DNA from 2 places in the Gordonia sp. 34D genome. Region 2 is predicted to be linked to the other one. Evidence: riboswitches for the same ligand, from Rfam matches in the RefSeq annotation. Region 2 holds a riboswitch; the other holds the start of a gene.
The links. A riboswitch is a leader RNA that binds a small molecule or an ion and turns the genes downstream of it on or off. The one in region 2 is predicted to bind thiamine pyrophosphate.
Positions count from the first base shown of each region.

Region 1: linked by a shared signal. The riboswitch ahead of AC1L34_RS15300 (FAD-dependent oxidoreductase) and the one ahead of thiC (phosphomethylpyrimidine synthase ThiC) in region 2 are both predicted to bind thiamine pyrophosphate.

Region 1 covers NZ_CM155293.1:3,296,371-3,303,361, reverse strand. The annotation lists gene AC1L34_RS15320 (ATP-grasp domain-containing protein) at 1-1,175, opposite strand, end outside; gene AC1L34_RS15315 (EamA/RhaT family transporter) at 1,332-2,270, shown strand; gene thiG (thiazole synthase) at 2,281-3,051, opposite strand; gene thiS (sulfur carrier protein ThiS) at 3,044-3,241, opposite strand; gene AC1L34_RS15300 (FAD-dependent oxidoreductase) at 3,219-4,298, opposite strand; TPP riboswitch at 4,289-4,392, opposite strand; gene thiE (thiamine phosphate synthase) at 4,446-5,102, shown strand; gene AC1L34_RS15290 (hypothetical protein) at 5,285-5,623, shown strand; gene AC1L34_RS15285 (NUDIX hydrolase) at 5,652-6,119, opposite strand; gene AC1L34_RS15280 (hypothetical protein) at 6,236-6,991, shown strand, end outside.
Region 2 covers NZ_CM155293.1:2,653,911-2,660,901, reverse strand. The annotation lists gene AC1L34_RS12375 (magnetosome magnetite crystal formation protein family) at 1-330, shown strand, start outside; gene AC1L34_RS12370 (hypothetical protein) at 411-953, opposite strand; gene AC1L34_RS12365 (helix-turn-helix domain-containing protein) at 1,264-2,322, shown strand; gene thiD (bifunctional hydroxymethylpyrimidine kinase/phosphomethylpyrimidine kinase) at 2,499-3,356, opposite strand; gene thiC (phosphomethylpyrimidine synthase ThiC) at 3,353-5,047, opposite strand; TPP riboswitch at 5,038-5,152, opposite strand; gene AC1L34_RS12350 (GNAT family N-acetyltransferase) at 5,289-5,639, shown strand; gene AC1L34_RS12345 (exodeoxyribonuclease III) at 5,650-6,444, opposite strand; gene AC1L34_RS12340 (barstar family protein) at 6,448-6,936, opposite strand; gene AC1L34_RS12335 (guanyl-specific ribonuclease) at 6,933-6,991, opposite strand, start outside.

The sequences.
Region 1 (6,991 bases), 640 kb from region 2:
TCCAACCCTTGGATTTGGTGGCCGTCCCACTCGTGGTCGTGCATGAACGCCTCGGCAAGGCCGACTTTGTACTTGTAACCGTGGGTCAGAATCGCGGCGTAGGCGGGGATCAGCATCACCGCGGGCATCTTGTCTTGCGGGTCGTAGATGACGTCACTCGCCGCGCGGAAGTCGCGCAAGAAGGTGCGGAACTTATTGTTCGGCAACGACGATTTCCGCCAGCCGTACAGCGCCATGCCAACCCCGATCATCCGGACGTTCCCGGTCGGAGGGCTGAGGACCTCGGTGTTTTGTCCAAAGAAGGCGCGGTCGAGACCGCATTCCCGGGTAAACATCATGATGCCGCTGGTTCCCCGCGGATTGCATTCGATCGTGTAGAGGCCGCGGTCCGGATGGTCGATAAAGTCCAGACCCATGTGCCCGGTGAAATTGACCGACTTCGCGAACCGCTGCACCCATTCGAGGATCCCCGGATGGTCGACCTGCTCAAAGGTCAGGCACGAACTCCCGTCGATCGCATACCGAACCGGGTACGTGGCGTGAGCGAAGACTTCGCCATCGCGGCACACCGAGTACGTGCAGTAGCGGTCGCCCTCCAACCATTCCTGGGCAATCCAGGGATTGTCGGGATCGTAGGTCAAGAAGTCGAGAGACTGCCCCGGTTGCACCTTGTAAACCTGCTGCGAGCCTCGCGAATAGGTCTGCTTCACGGCGAAGGGCGTAGTGAAGTCAAGATCCTTGACGTCGTCGGGCGACGCCAGCTTCGCAAACTTCAACGTCGGAAAACCCCGCTCGACAAGAGCCTCCTGGTACGACAACTTATTGTGCAGCATCTCTTCGACCTCGAAGGGCGACAGGAACAGATCGCACGTCGGAGGGAAGAGGCCCTGCATCATCGCCAGAATGTCGGTCTCTTCGTGAATGGGGATCACCATGTCGATGCCCTCGGACCGCACAATCTCGGCAACATCGCGGCAGTATTCCTGCGGCTTGAACTTCGGCGGGCTCACCCGATGAAACTTCGACACCGCGTTTGAATACCTGCTCACCGCAATCGGCAAACTGTCGCAGGTCGAGACCTTGTATCCGCCCGCAGCGAGGAGCCTCGCCAGGTTCAAGGTCAGAAATGACCTGCCGAAGGTAATCAATATATGTTTGCGCGCACCAGAGTCCACGGGTACAGCCTAGACAAGAACCAAACAATGAGAACGCCCGGGAACATGCTGGCCGTGTAGCGTGTTCTTACCAAGTACTCAGAATCGCCTCAGTACTCAATAAGATCAGTACTCCAGAAGACCAGCTCGACCACATCAACGCAGGGGATTGTCTACTTGTTTGTCATCGGGATCATTGCGGCGTCGATGGCCGCGGTGGCCTATGGCGTCTCGACCGTGCTCCGTGCACTGGGCGCCCGACGGGTCGCCGTAGAGCAACGCGAAGACGGCAAAGCCGGAATCGATGGTAGCTCTTCGCCATCCGTCGAATCGACGTTCTCGACAATCGCCGACCCCGCATTCATTTTCGGCACCGTGATGGTGGTGGTCGGATTTGCTGGCGGAGCCGTAGCCGCCCGCTTTCTTCCGCTCTTCCTCGCGCAATCGATCGTGTCGGCAAACCTGGTGGTCACAGCCCTGCTCGGTACGTTGCTGCTCGGCATTACGCTGCACACCCGCGACTGGGTCGCGATCTGGCTGGTGGTGCTTTCGCTGTTTATGCTCGGCGTTTCGTCATCGCCCGGCGCCAACGACAACGCCTCGATGGCATTCCACTGGGGATTGTTCATCGCGACCCTCGCGCTGTGCACCATCTCGCTGGTGGGCGTCTACCGCGGCGGCAAGTTCGCGGCACCCATCGGCGGCGCGTGCGCCGGTCTGCTGTTCGGCGTCATTGCATGCGCCGTCCGCGTTCTGCACGGGCTCGAACCGTTCCACCTGGTAACCCTGCTGACTGATCCGGCCGCGTGGTCGATCGCGATCGCGGGGGCGATCGGCTTCTATGTCCAAACCGTTGCCCTGCAGGTGGGTGCGGTCAGTGGCGTCACCGCCATGCTGGTGGTTGGCGAAACGGCTGGCCCCAGCATCATTGGCGTCGCATTCCTCGGCGACTCAGCGCGCGTCGGCCTCGGCTGGCTAGCCGTCGTCGGTTTCATCGGCGCGGTGGTCGGTGCGGTCCTTGTGGCTTGGTATGGCACCGGCGAACCCGACCACTTCGGTGAAGCACCGCCGGAGAAGGGCGGTTGGCACCGCGGACGCGAAGACGCCGAAGCCTAAGCCACCGTTCCTACCCTCGGGCCGGGGACGACGCCTGCGCCCAGAAGCGTTTCGGAATACGCCCGGCCCTGGCCGCCAAATAGCCGCCGATCACCGCATGCTTCATCGCTGCGCCCATCACTTCCGGATCGTCGGCGCGCGTCACGGCAGAGGCGAGAAGCACTGCGTCGCAACCGAGTTCCATCGCGAGGGCGGCGTCGCTCGCCGTCCCAATGCCTGCGTCCAAAACGACGGGCACCCCGGCGCGCGCCACGATCATCTCAATGTTGTGCGGATTTGAAATGCCCAGTCCGGTACCGATCGGGGACCCGAGCGGCATCACCGCCGCAACCCCGGCGTCCTCGAGCCGGAGCGCCAGGACGGGGTCGTCGTTGGTGTATGCCAGCACATCGAATCCGTCGGCGACCAGCGCCAGCGCGGCGTCGACCAGCTCGAGCGGATCCGGGAGCAGCGTGCGGTCGTCGGCGACCACCTCCAGTTTCACCAGGTTGGTTTCGCACGCCTCGCGCCCCAGTTGCGCGGTCAAAACGGCCTCGGCTGTCGTATGGCATCCCGCCGTGTTCGGCAGCAGCGCGATCCCCAGGCGGCGGAGGAGGTCGAGCAAGCCGGTCCCCGACTCCGGGCTGATCCGGCGCATCGCGACGGTCGTCAACTCGGTTCCGGACGCCACCAGCGCGCGTTCCAGAATCGCCAGGTTGCTGGCTCCGCCGGTTCCGGTGATGAGCCGCGACCCGAACTCACGCTCGGCAATGCGGAGCGGTTCGATTCCCGGGCTAGCCACCTTGCACAGCCGTCAGAATGTCGAGTTCGGCGAACGGCAGCAAGACCTGGTCCCACTCGCTCTTAGGTCGCACAATCCCGTTGACGGCCACCGCGACCCCCGTTTCGGGCAGGTCGAGGTGGGTCAACAACTGCGCGACGGTCGGCGCTTCATCGAGGGTGACGGTGTCACCGTTCACGGTCAATTCCATGGTGGACTCCCCTATCTTCGGTCGAGGTGTGTGTTGAGTGTTGTGCCAGTACCGCGAGGACCTGCTGCGCCGTCCAGGGTGCCAGCGCGATCCCGTTACGGCCATGTCCGGCGGCTACCGTCACCCGCTCATCGACGCGTTCGATGAGCGGTACGCCGTCCGCCGACGACGGTCGGATGCCTGCGCTGACCTCGGTGAGTTCGTAAGTTCGCAGGCCCGGCATCAATTCATCGGCGTCGCCCAGCAGGTCCGCGACGCCCCCGGCCAGTGGGGCGCGGTCGGTGTCGTCGTAGGCCTCGTATTGGGTGGCACCCAGAACAATGCCGTCTTCGCGTGGCACGAGATACACCGGCCGGCCGTGCCAGCGCGCGCGAATCACATTGCGCGGCGGAGCAACTGACCATCGAGTGCGGCGCAGTCGGAGGATTTCCCCCTTCTCACCGCGGAGGTCGACGTCGGGGAGAAGTCGTCGAGTGTCGAGTCCGGCGGCCACCAGAATCTGCTCGCCGGGCACGTCGGCGAGGTTGTCGATCTCGGCACGCACCTGCATTACGCCCGCCGCGTCGAGCGCCGCACGCAAAGCGGCGAGGAGCTTACGGTTGTCGACCGCGCCCTCCCCGACCGCTTGGAATCCGCCCGCCACATTTCGGGCAAGGGCCGGTTCCAGGGTTCGTAGTTCGCGGGCCGACGCCGACGGGATCCGGTGTGTGTCGTCGGGCAGTTCCGACCGCAGAAACCGCATCTGCGTTTCCAGCGCGGCAACATCCGACGGTGTGGCCCCGACCAGGAGACTGTCGGTCGCGGTCAGAATGTCAGGGCAACTGAGACGATTCAGCAACCCCGGCCACAGGGACGTCGACTCGCGGGAAATGGCCAGGAGCCGGTCTTCACCGGGGTGCCCTTCGGCGAGGCAACCGAGCATGCCACCCGCCACATCGGAGGCTCGGCGGTCGGGTCCGGCGTCGAATACCGTGACGCGCCAACCGCTATCGACGGCGGCGAGAGCGCACGTCAAGCCGACGACGCCACCACCGACGACCGCTAGTTCACCGAGCATGAGAGCCTTCCTACGCCGGCATTATCCGGATCAGGTGTGACGGTCAGCGTCGGCGCGACGCCCTCTCAGCCCGACGAACCTCCGAGCTCCCGTGTGAGGAATACGCCCCGAGTTTACCGCGCCGGGCACACCACTAAGGTGGCGGTCATGAACGCGCGCACCCGCCTCGAAGATGCCAGCTTGTACCTGTGTACCGACGCACGACGCGAACGCGGTGACCTCGTCGACTTTGTCCGCGCGGCCCTCGACGGTGGCGTCGACATAGTTCAGTTGCGCGATAAGGGGTCCCCCGGCGAGCGCGAGTTCGGTGAGCTGACGACCCTGCAGCAGATCGACCTGTTGGGGCAGATCGCTGAACTCACGAAGGCCTATCGGGCGCTGCTTGCCGTGAACGACCGCGCCGACCTGGCGGCGGCCGTCGGTGCCGACGTGCTGCACCTCGGCCAGGACGACCTGCCACCGGCGGCGGCACGGGAAATTGTGGGGCCGGACATGGTGATTGGCCGTTCCACCCACCGCATTGACGAGGCCATCGACGCCATCACCGATCCCGATATCGACTACTTCTGCACCGGCCCCTGCTGGACCACGCCAACCAAGCCGGGCCGCGCAGCGACGGGCCTGGACTTCGTCTCCGACGTCGCCGCACGCCACCCCAATAAGCCGTGGTTCGCGATCGGCGGGATCGACCTCGAACGTCTCGATGAGGTGAAAGCTGCTGGCGCACAGCGGATTGTGGTGGTCCGCGCGATTACCGGCGCCACTGATCCGACGACAGCTGCGCGAGCCCTCAAAATCGGGTAGGCTGCCCGACATCATGTTGTGGAACCTTCTCGTAACCCGCCGCAGCGGGGTCTGATCTCGACCGACCCCCCGCTGCGGGTTTGTCGTCTCCACACCCTGGAGCTAGTCGGTCATCAAAGATTCGACCGAAATGAAGTTTCCAGATGCCTTACATTCAATTCCCCCAGCCATCCTCTGCAGACATGAGCGCGGCAGCTTTCATCACCTTGCAAACTCTGTCCATTGAGCCCGCGCGGGCCGACACGGTCGTCGCGCGCGCCCACATCACTCTCGGCAGGGACGCCCACGACATTTCGGCGACCGCCACCGGCACCATCGCCGCCATGACCGAAATCCTGTACGCCCTCGGCGCGGGCATCGAAATCGTCCGGCTGTCGCAGCAGCGCGACGGCGACGAAACCGTCACCTACCTTCTGTGCGAACGCGACTCTCGACAGGGATGGTCGTCGGGCCGTGGCCGGGACGGCGACGAAGCGACAGTCAATGCGCTGATCGCCGGGGCAAACCAGCTTGCCGCTTAGCGTTTCTGAAGTCCGGAGTCACCGACAGCTAAACCAGCAGTTTCGGTAGCAGGTCGGCCCAGGAGGCGGCCAGACCCGGGTGAAGGGGCAGGTTGGCGACTTCGTCGGCCGGGACCCAGCGCAGTTCGGCGGACTCGCCGTTGCCGACGGTCACCACCGGCTTCTCGGCCTCGGCGAGGACCGTCGTGTACGTCCAGCCACCGGATGCGGTGTGGGTGACAATCGATTCGACCACGGTGAGGTCAGCTTCGATGATCCCGGCTTCTTCGTTGGCCTCACGGACGGCGGCCTGCTCAACAGTCTCGTGGGAATCGCGGGCACCGCCCGGCAGCCCCCAAGTTCCGCCCTGGTGCGACCAAATCGCCCGGTGCTGCAACAGCACGACCACCGTTCCTTCGGCGTCGGGCGCAAACAGCAGCAGACCGGCCGCACCGTGCCGCCCCCAGTACCGCCCGCCTGCGCCGTCGAACACCCAGCCGTCACCGTCTCCACGCACTGCGTTGCCTCCAGCAAAGGGATTTTCCGATATCTGAAGAATCACCGTACCGGCCTGGCAGCGCGAGCGCAGTCGCGCCGACTAGGGTTGGACACAGTTCATTCGAAGGGAACAACGTGGCCGGCCAGGTTTACCGAGTGCGCTCTGCACTCACCCACGCGGGCCGAAGCGTGCTGCCCGAGCGCGGGTCGGCGAACCCCACCCTTCGGCAGGTTATCGCCGACCGCCGCGAGATCTCGGCGATTACCCGCGAACGCGTCTCGTCTCCGCTGCTCACACTGCGGTTTTATGCCACGACGACGCCCGGCAAGTTGCTGATGATCATGATCACGATGACGCTCGCGTGCGGCCTCACCGGCTTCTACTCGTCGGCTTCGCTGAACAATCGCAGTCAGACCCTCGAAGCGCTGGTCAGCCGGGCCGAACCGCAAGCCGAGGCGGCCGAAGTCCTGTACAGCTCACTGTCGGTTGCTGACGCCGCCGCCAACTCCGCCTTCATTTCCGGGGGGCGCGAATCCCCCGAATTGCGGTCGGAGTACACCGATTCCATCGCCACGGCGGCCACAGCGCTCGTCGCCGCTGCCGACGGTGTGGCGAACGGCGACGACCTGACCGACAGTCAGCGGGCCGCCCGCAACGACCTCAACACGCTCTCGACCAGCATCCCGGTGTACACCGGGCTGATCGAAACTGCCCGCACCAACAATCGGCTCGCCAACCCGGTCGGCTCGGCCTACTTGAGCGAAGCGTCGACCCTGATGCTTGGCACGATTCTGCCTGCGGCACAGCGCCTTTACGAGGACCGGTCGGCGGCAATCTCCGATCCTCAGCGCACTCTGACCGTGCCCCCGTGGGGGGTGTACGTGGCCTTG
Region 2 (6,991 bases):
TTCTCTTGGCTCCCCGCAGTGATCTTCTACTTCATGGATAAGGACAAGGTTCCGGCGATTACGCGCAGTTACGCGGTCGCGAACCTCAACTTCCAGATCCTTCGTACGTTGGTCGGGTTCGGTGCATGGGTCATCATGATGCTCATCGTCCTTGTCGGGGGCGGTTCGCTGTCGCCGGCTGTCAGCCTCCTGTTTTCGTTGGTGATCTTCGGTATCTCGATCTATCTGTTCGTTCTGCAGATCATGGCCGCGATCAAGGTTCAGGACTGCGCCCGGCGCGGTGAGCCAGCCGACAACCTTTACCCGTTCAACGTCAACTGGGTTTCTTAGCCAGTTTCGGTATCGGAAACAACTAACAAAGCCGCCGGGCGAATCAATGAGATTCACCCGGCGGCTTTGTGATGGCAGGCCTACTCGGAAGGTGCGACAGTCTCTGTCACGGTGGGTCCCGGAACCTCGACCGTTTTAGTCCTGGTTTCGGTCTGCGTATTGGTGACCGTGTCGGTAACCGTGGCGGTGTTCCGTTCGGTTTGCGTTTGCGACTTGGTGACCGTGGAGGTTTTCGTCAGCGTGGTGGGGTCGGAGGAGACCTCGGTGGTGGTCGTCGTCATGGTCTCGGTGACTGGTGTACTGGCTTTAGCTGGGCGCAGCGCGTCGATCGCGAAGAAACTGACGATGACCAGAGCAGCCGCTGCGCAGGCGATCGTCGTGATGATTCGCCATCGACGAACCGCAGCGGTCTCGGCGGCGACGGCAGTGGCGGTTGTTTCCGAATCGTCGCCCTCGGGGGAGTTCGATGTCTGGGACTGCTGCGCATACATCTGCGGCGCAGGGTTGCCTGTCGTGTAGCCCGAGTAGGCGGCTTGTCCGGCGGGGACGGCGGAATACTCGGCCGGGTACTGCGGATCGCCCGTTGGCGTATTCGCGGTGCCGTCGTTCGGCGGCTGAGTCACAGGCTCTCCTCGGAGGAAAAATTTGGGCGGGGTCTCCGCGCTATTTATGCACAGTACCGCGTGGATCGGGGCTGATTTGCGCGCCCTACCGGTACTTCCGGCACGTCGGGGGGCATTTCGAGAGCGTGCATCTTGGTGACCCGCGATTGTGGTCCAACGAGATAAGTGTGACCCAATCGAACTATGAAGGTTTGTTGTGAATCGTTCGACAGAGCGGCATTTGGTGTGTCAGGATGTCAGATGAGAACGCAAGGCTCCCTCCCAAAGCCAGGCCCATCTCGTCATGTCCCCCATGCGTAGAAGGTCTTTTATGTCCCCTGTTACAACCATGCCCAAAGCACGTCCCGTCGCCTCCTCTGCTGCTAGTCGCGCGCCTCTGGCAACGCGACTCACCCCGCGCGCAGTCGCGGAGTGGGAAGCTCGACTCGGAGTTGGAAACGCCCCCACCCGGCTTCGTCCCGACCGGTTCACCGGATCTGCGGGAACCACCACTTACTCTCCGACGGTTGACGTCCGCGTCGCCGAGCCGGATTCATTCCACGCAATGCGTTTCGCGGCGGGCTTGTCGTCGATCGCCACCTACTGTGCGCTCCAGCCAGCAATGGTTCTGGAACGCACTGCGGCTCGCGTCCGAATGGATCCCTCCGACGCGCTCCTGGTGAGCGTGAGCGGCATGCGTGGCCAGTCCATCATTCGTCAGGGTGGCCGGGAGTCCACCTACGGCCCCGGTGACCTGGTGTTCGTCAACAATGCTGCCCCGTACAGCATTGTCTCGACGGCGGTCTCCGACCCCTCGGGCATGCTGATCCCGTTCAGCCGACTCGGCAAGCACCGCCATGTCGCCGAACGCCTCCAGCGTCCCGTCGCCGCCAACACTCCGCTCGCACGGGCGGCTGCAGTCTTCGTCCGTCGCTTTGCCGCCGAGACTTCGGCCCTCAAGTCGACGTCGGCAGCAGCAAACGTCTCCGAGCAGGCCGCCGTCGACCTCCTCGTCGCCGCATTGTCGGAGCTCGAGGGTTCGCCAGCGGCGATGGAAGACAACGCGCTGTTTGTTCAGGAAGCCGCAGCAGATCTGATCGACCGTCACCACCGGGATTCGAGCTTCTCGCCCGACGTGATCGCCGAGCACCTGCACCTGTCGCGCCGTCAGCTGTACCGCTACTTCGAAAGTTGCGACAACTCGCTGGCCAGCCGCATCGCCGATCGTCGCCTGCAGACCGCACACGAAATGTTGGTCCAGAGCCCGATGGCTTCGATCAGCAGCATCGCATTCTCGTCGGGCTTCCCGACCGTGGCGACCTTCCGCAACCGTTTCAAGACGCGTTACGGCGTCGGCCCGGTTGAGTACCGCCACCGCGTCCACGGCTAGACGCTAAGAACTAAGCACGCCGCCCGGATCATCGCGAGATGATCCGGGCGGCGTGCTATTTACGCGGGGTTTTCGTCCCTTTCCTGTCACATCTGACGGTCGTGCCGGTGACCAAACCGTCACCGATCGAGACGTTTGGTGACGGCTTGGTCGAATCGTGACAGAAAAGGGGGATGTTAGGGGGTTGAGGGGGCGAGGCGCCAGAGCGGGTTGACGGGGCCATGGCCTGCACCCAAAGGGTAGGCAGCAGCGAGGCCTCGCGTGACCCAGCGTTTGGCGAAAGCAACGGCATCCGGTACCGAGTAGCCGTGGCCGAGCGCTCCGACGATAGCGGCGGCCAAAGTGTCGCCGGCCCCGTGATCGTGCGGGGTGTTGATCCGCGGGGCGGGAAACTGATGGAAGTCGGTGCCGTCGTACAGCAGATCCGGGCTGAGGTCGCTACCTCGCAGATGCCCGCCCTTCACCAGCGCCCAGCGGGGACCCATCGCGTGCAGTGCGACGGCGGCCGCCCGCTGCGTGGCATCGTCGACGACGTCGATCCCCGTCAGCAGTCGCACCTCGTCGAGGTTGGGCGTCACGACCGTCGCAAGCGGAAACAACTGCGTCGTGAGTGCCCCGAAGGCATCGGCGGCCAGCAGGGGATCTCCGTGCATCGATGCCGAAACCGGGTCGACGACCAGCGGTATCGCACCATCACGGCCGATACCCAAGTCGACTGCCGCGTCGGCGATCGCGGTGATGATTGGCGCGGAAGCCAACATGCCAGTCTTGGCCGCCGAAACGCCGATGTCGGAAACCACCGACCGCATCTGCGCGGCGACGATCGTCGGATCAATCTCGGCGAACTCGGTGACACCCGTCGAGTTCTGGACGGTCACCGCTGTAATGGCGACACATCCGTGTAGACCGAGCATCGCGAAAGTCCGCAGGTCAGCTTGGATTCCCGCGCCGCCACCGGAGTCGGAGCCTGCGACAGTTAGCACCCGCACCGGGGTGGTGCCGGGTGCAGCGAGCGGGAGCGACGGGTACGTCACGGCGTGCTCACCGCCTCGTCGATCGGTAGGTAAACGCGGTTGCCCGCGGCGGTGAACTCGGCCGACTTTGCGGCCATCTCCTCGGCGAGGCGGGCGTCGATATCGTCTTGCGTCACCAATCCGTGCTCCTCGGCGTATGTGCGGACGTCCGCGGAAATACGCATTGAGCAGAACTTGGGTCCGCACATCGAACAGAAGTGGGCGGTTTTAGCCGGCTCGGCGGGCATCGTCTCGTCGTGATACTCGCGGGCGGTGTCGGGGTCAAGAGACAAGTTGAACTGGTCGGTCCAGCGGAATTCAAAGCGGGCCTTACTGAGAGCATCGTCGCGCTCTTGCGCCCGCGGATGCTGCTTCGCCAGGTCGGCGGCGTGTGCAGCGATCTTGTAGGTAATAACGCCGACCTTCACGTCGTCGCGGTTCGGGAGGCCAAGGTGCTCCTTCGGCGTGACGTAGCAGAGCATCGCCGTTCCCGCCTGGGCGATCATCGCCGCACCGATCGCCGAGGTGATGTGGTCGTACGCTGGCGCAATGTCGGTGGCGAGCGGACCCAGGGTGTAGAACGGCGCTTCGTCGCACAGTTCTTCCTCGAGCCGGACGTTCTCGACGATCTTGTGCATCGGAACGTGACCGGGGCCCTCGATCATTACCTGCACACCGTGCGCTTTCGCGATGGCCGTCAGTTCGCCGAGCGTGCGGAGTTCGGCGAACTGTGCCTCGTCGTTCGCGTCGGCGATAGACCCCGGACGCAGACCGTCACCGAGGGAGAAGGTGATGTCGTAGCGGGCGAGGATCTCGCACAGTTCGTCGAAGTGCGTGTAGAGGAATGACTCGGTGTGATGGGCCAGGCACCACGCCGCCATTATCGACCCACCGCGCGAGACGATGCCAGTGACCCGCTTGGCGGTGAGCGGCACGTAGCGCAGCAGCACGCCAGCATGCACGGTCATGTAGTCGACGCCCTGCTCGGCCTGCTCGATGACGGTGTCGCGATATAGTTCCCACGTCAGCTTGGTGGGATCGCCGTTGACCTTCTCGAGCGCCTGGTAGATCGGGACTGTGCCGACGGGAACCGGTGAGTTCCGCATGATCCACTCGCGCGTGAGGTGGATGTCTTTGCCGGTTGAGAGGTCCATGATGGTGTCCGCGCCCCAGCGGGCCGCCCACACCATCTTTTCCACCTCTTCGGCGATCGACGAGGTGACTGCCGAGTTGCCGATGTTGGCGTTCACCTTGACCGCGAAGGCCTTGCCGATGATCATCGGCTCGGATTCGGGGTGCCGATAGTTGGCCGGAATCACTGCCCGACCTCGGGCGACCTCGCTGCGGACCAGCTCGGGGTCGACGCCTTCGCGCGCGGCGATGAACTTCATCTCCGGGGTGACGATGCCTTCGCGGGCCCACGCCAACTGTGTTGATGCGGTGTGTGCGGCTGTCCCACGTTCGGGGTTGGCCGGAATCAGCACCGGTTCTGGACGAACCCAGTGGTCACGGGTTTTTGCTAAACCGGCATCCAGATCGATGGTTGCCGAATTATCGGTGTAGGGGCCGGAGGTGTCGTAAAGGTCGAGGTGATCACCATTGGTGAGGTTGACGCGACGCTGCGGGACGGCCATGCCGTCGACGTCGAGATAGTGCTTGGTGGAGCCTTGGATGGGTCCACAGGTAACAGTTTTTTTCGACATGTCGGCCATGACTTTTCTCCCTACGCCGGCATTATCCGGACAGGTTCAGGCGGTCGACGACCGCCTGTCGTCATCTCAGCCCCCGGTTTCGTGGGAGCCCCCGCGTATGAAATTTGCGCCCGCGGATGGGGCGCTCACCACCCTACTCAGGTGCCGGATCGAAGGCATATCGTGATGCGCATGTGACTGATGTGACTTGCATCTCTATTTGTCCAACCATAGGCTTGTGATGCGAGTCACAGGAGGCTATATGTACCGGAAGCACCGTCATGCTCAGCCGACGCAATCGGCGCGTTCGCTGCTGCAACAGATATCTCAGGTCTCGCACAACCCTGACCGTGAGCGGTTCGAACTCTGGGTGGCTGGCGATCTCGTCGGTGTCCTCGGTTATCGCATCGACAAGGGTCCGCAGGGAGATGTGGTCACCATCCTGCATACCGTTCTCTACGACGAATACAGCGGACACGGACTTGCGACCCGACTGACGGGCAGCGCAATGTCGTACATGCGAGAGAACAACCTCAAAGTGCGGCCGATCTGCTCGTTTACCAGACACTTTTTGGACAGTCATCCCGGCATGGTGGCAATGGCACCCGCCTAGTGAAACTCGCTTACAAGGTGAGGGCGCTGACGTCGAAGACGACGGGCGCATGGTCGCTGGCACCCTGGGTGGCGCGAACTTCTCGATCAATGAAGGCGTCGTGTATGCGGTTGTTCAATGCTGGTGAGCACAAACCGAAATCGATGCGCATGCCCTCGTTGCGGGCAAACCGACCGGCTTGGTAGTCCCAGAACGTGAACTTCCTTGGGCCCGGCGTGTACGGGGCCGCGCTGTCGACGAATCCATGGTCGATGAACTTCGTGAAGGCGGCACGTTCTATCTCACTCGTATGAGTGCGACCCTGGAAGTACTCCGGATCCCACACATCCTCATCCGTGGGTGCCACGTTCCAGTCACCGAGCAGGGCAATCTGCGCTGCGGGATCGTGCGTCAGTTCCAGACTGGTCACATCCGCGAGGGCACCCAGCCAATCGAGCTTGTACTGCAGATGCGGGTGCCCGGGCTCACGGCCGTTGGGCACGTACAGGCTCCAAACTCGCACCCCGCCGCACGTCGCCGACATGGCGCGCGCCTGTATCTCGCCGTTGTAGGTCGGCTCACCGTCGAAGCCGTTGTGAACCTCGTGCACTCCGAGACGTGAAGCAATGGCGACGCCGTTGTAGCCGCTGGTCCCGTGGAAGGCGACGTCGTATCCGTGCGCGATGAAACTCATCACCGGGAACTCGTCGTTGGTGCACTTAGTTTCCTGCATTGCCAGCACGTCGATAGCGTGCCGATTCATCCATGCCACGACCTGCTCGGATCGGGCGCGGATCGAGTTCACGTTCCACGTCGCCAGGCGCATGCGTCAATCTTGCCGTAGCCGCAAGAGGGGCGCGTCAGCGGCCTCCCATCGTCGGGCGACGAGATCACCCGCCGTTGTCGAGTCAGCAAGCAAAACAAGCCCGAACCCCAGTTGCTCACTGCGGTAGTGCTCGCGCCAAAAGTCGACCGATGTCGCGAACCATGCGAAATCATCGGCATTCGCCGCCGCGAGGAACTTGTCAGCGGCTTCGATCACGGTGAGGTAGCCGGTTGCGACCGCGCCGGTCGGCGTGTGCATGCCTGTCGGTAGATCGCGAATGGAATCGTCGAACGCGTCCTTATTGGCGCCGAAGTGCGACGGGAAGTCCCACGCGGAGGCAAATGCCTCGTACATCCCTGGCATGGTCGCCATTTTGGCGCCGGGAAGTCGCCGGGCGACGGCACCGGTCCGGTAGGTGCTGATCGATCCGACTGCCAGAACGGTAGCCGGGCCGGGGCCGGTCAAGGCGCCGGGGGGAAATTCGAGGTTCATGCGGCCGGTCCTCTGATCAGGATGAAGCTCTTGTAATGGTCCTTGGTGTACCAGG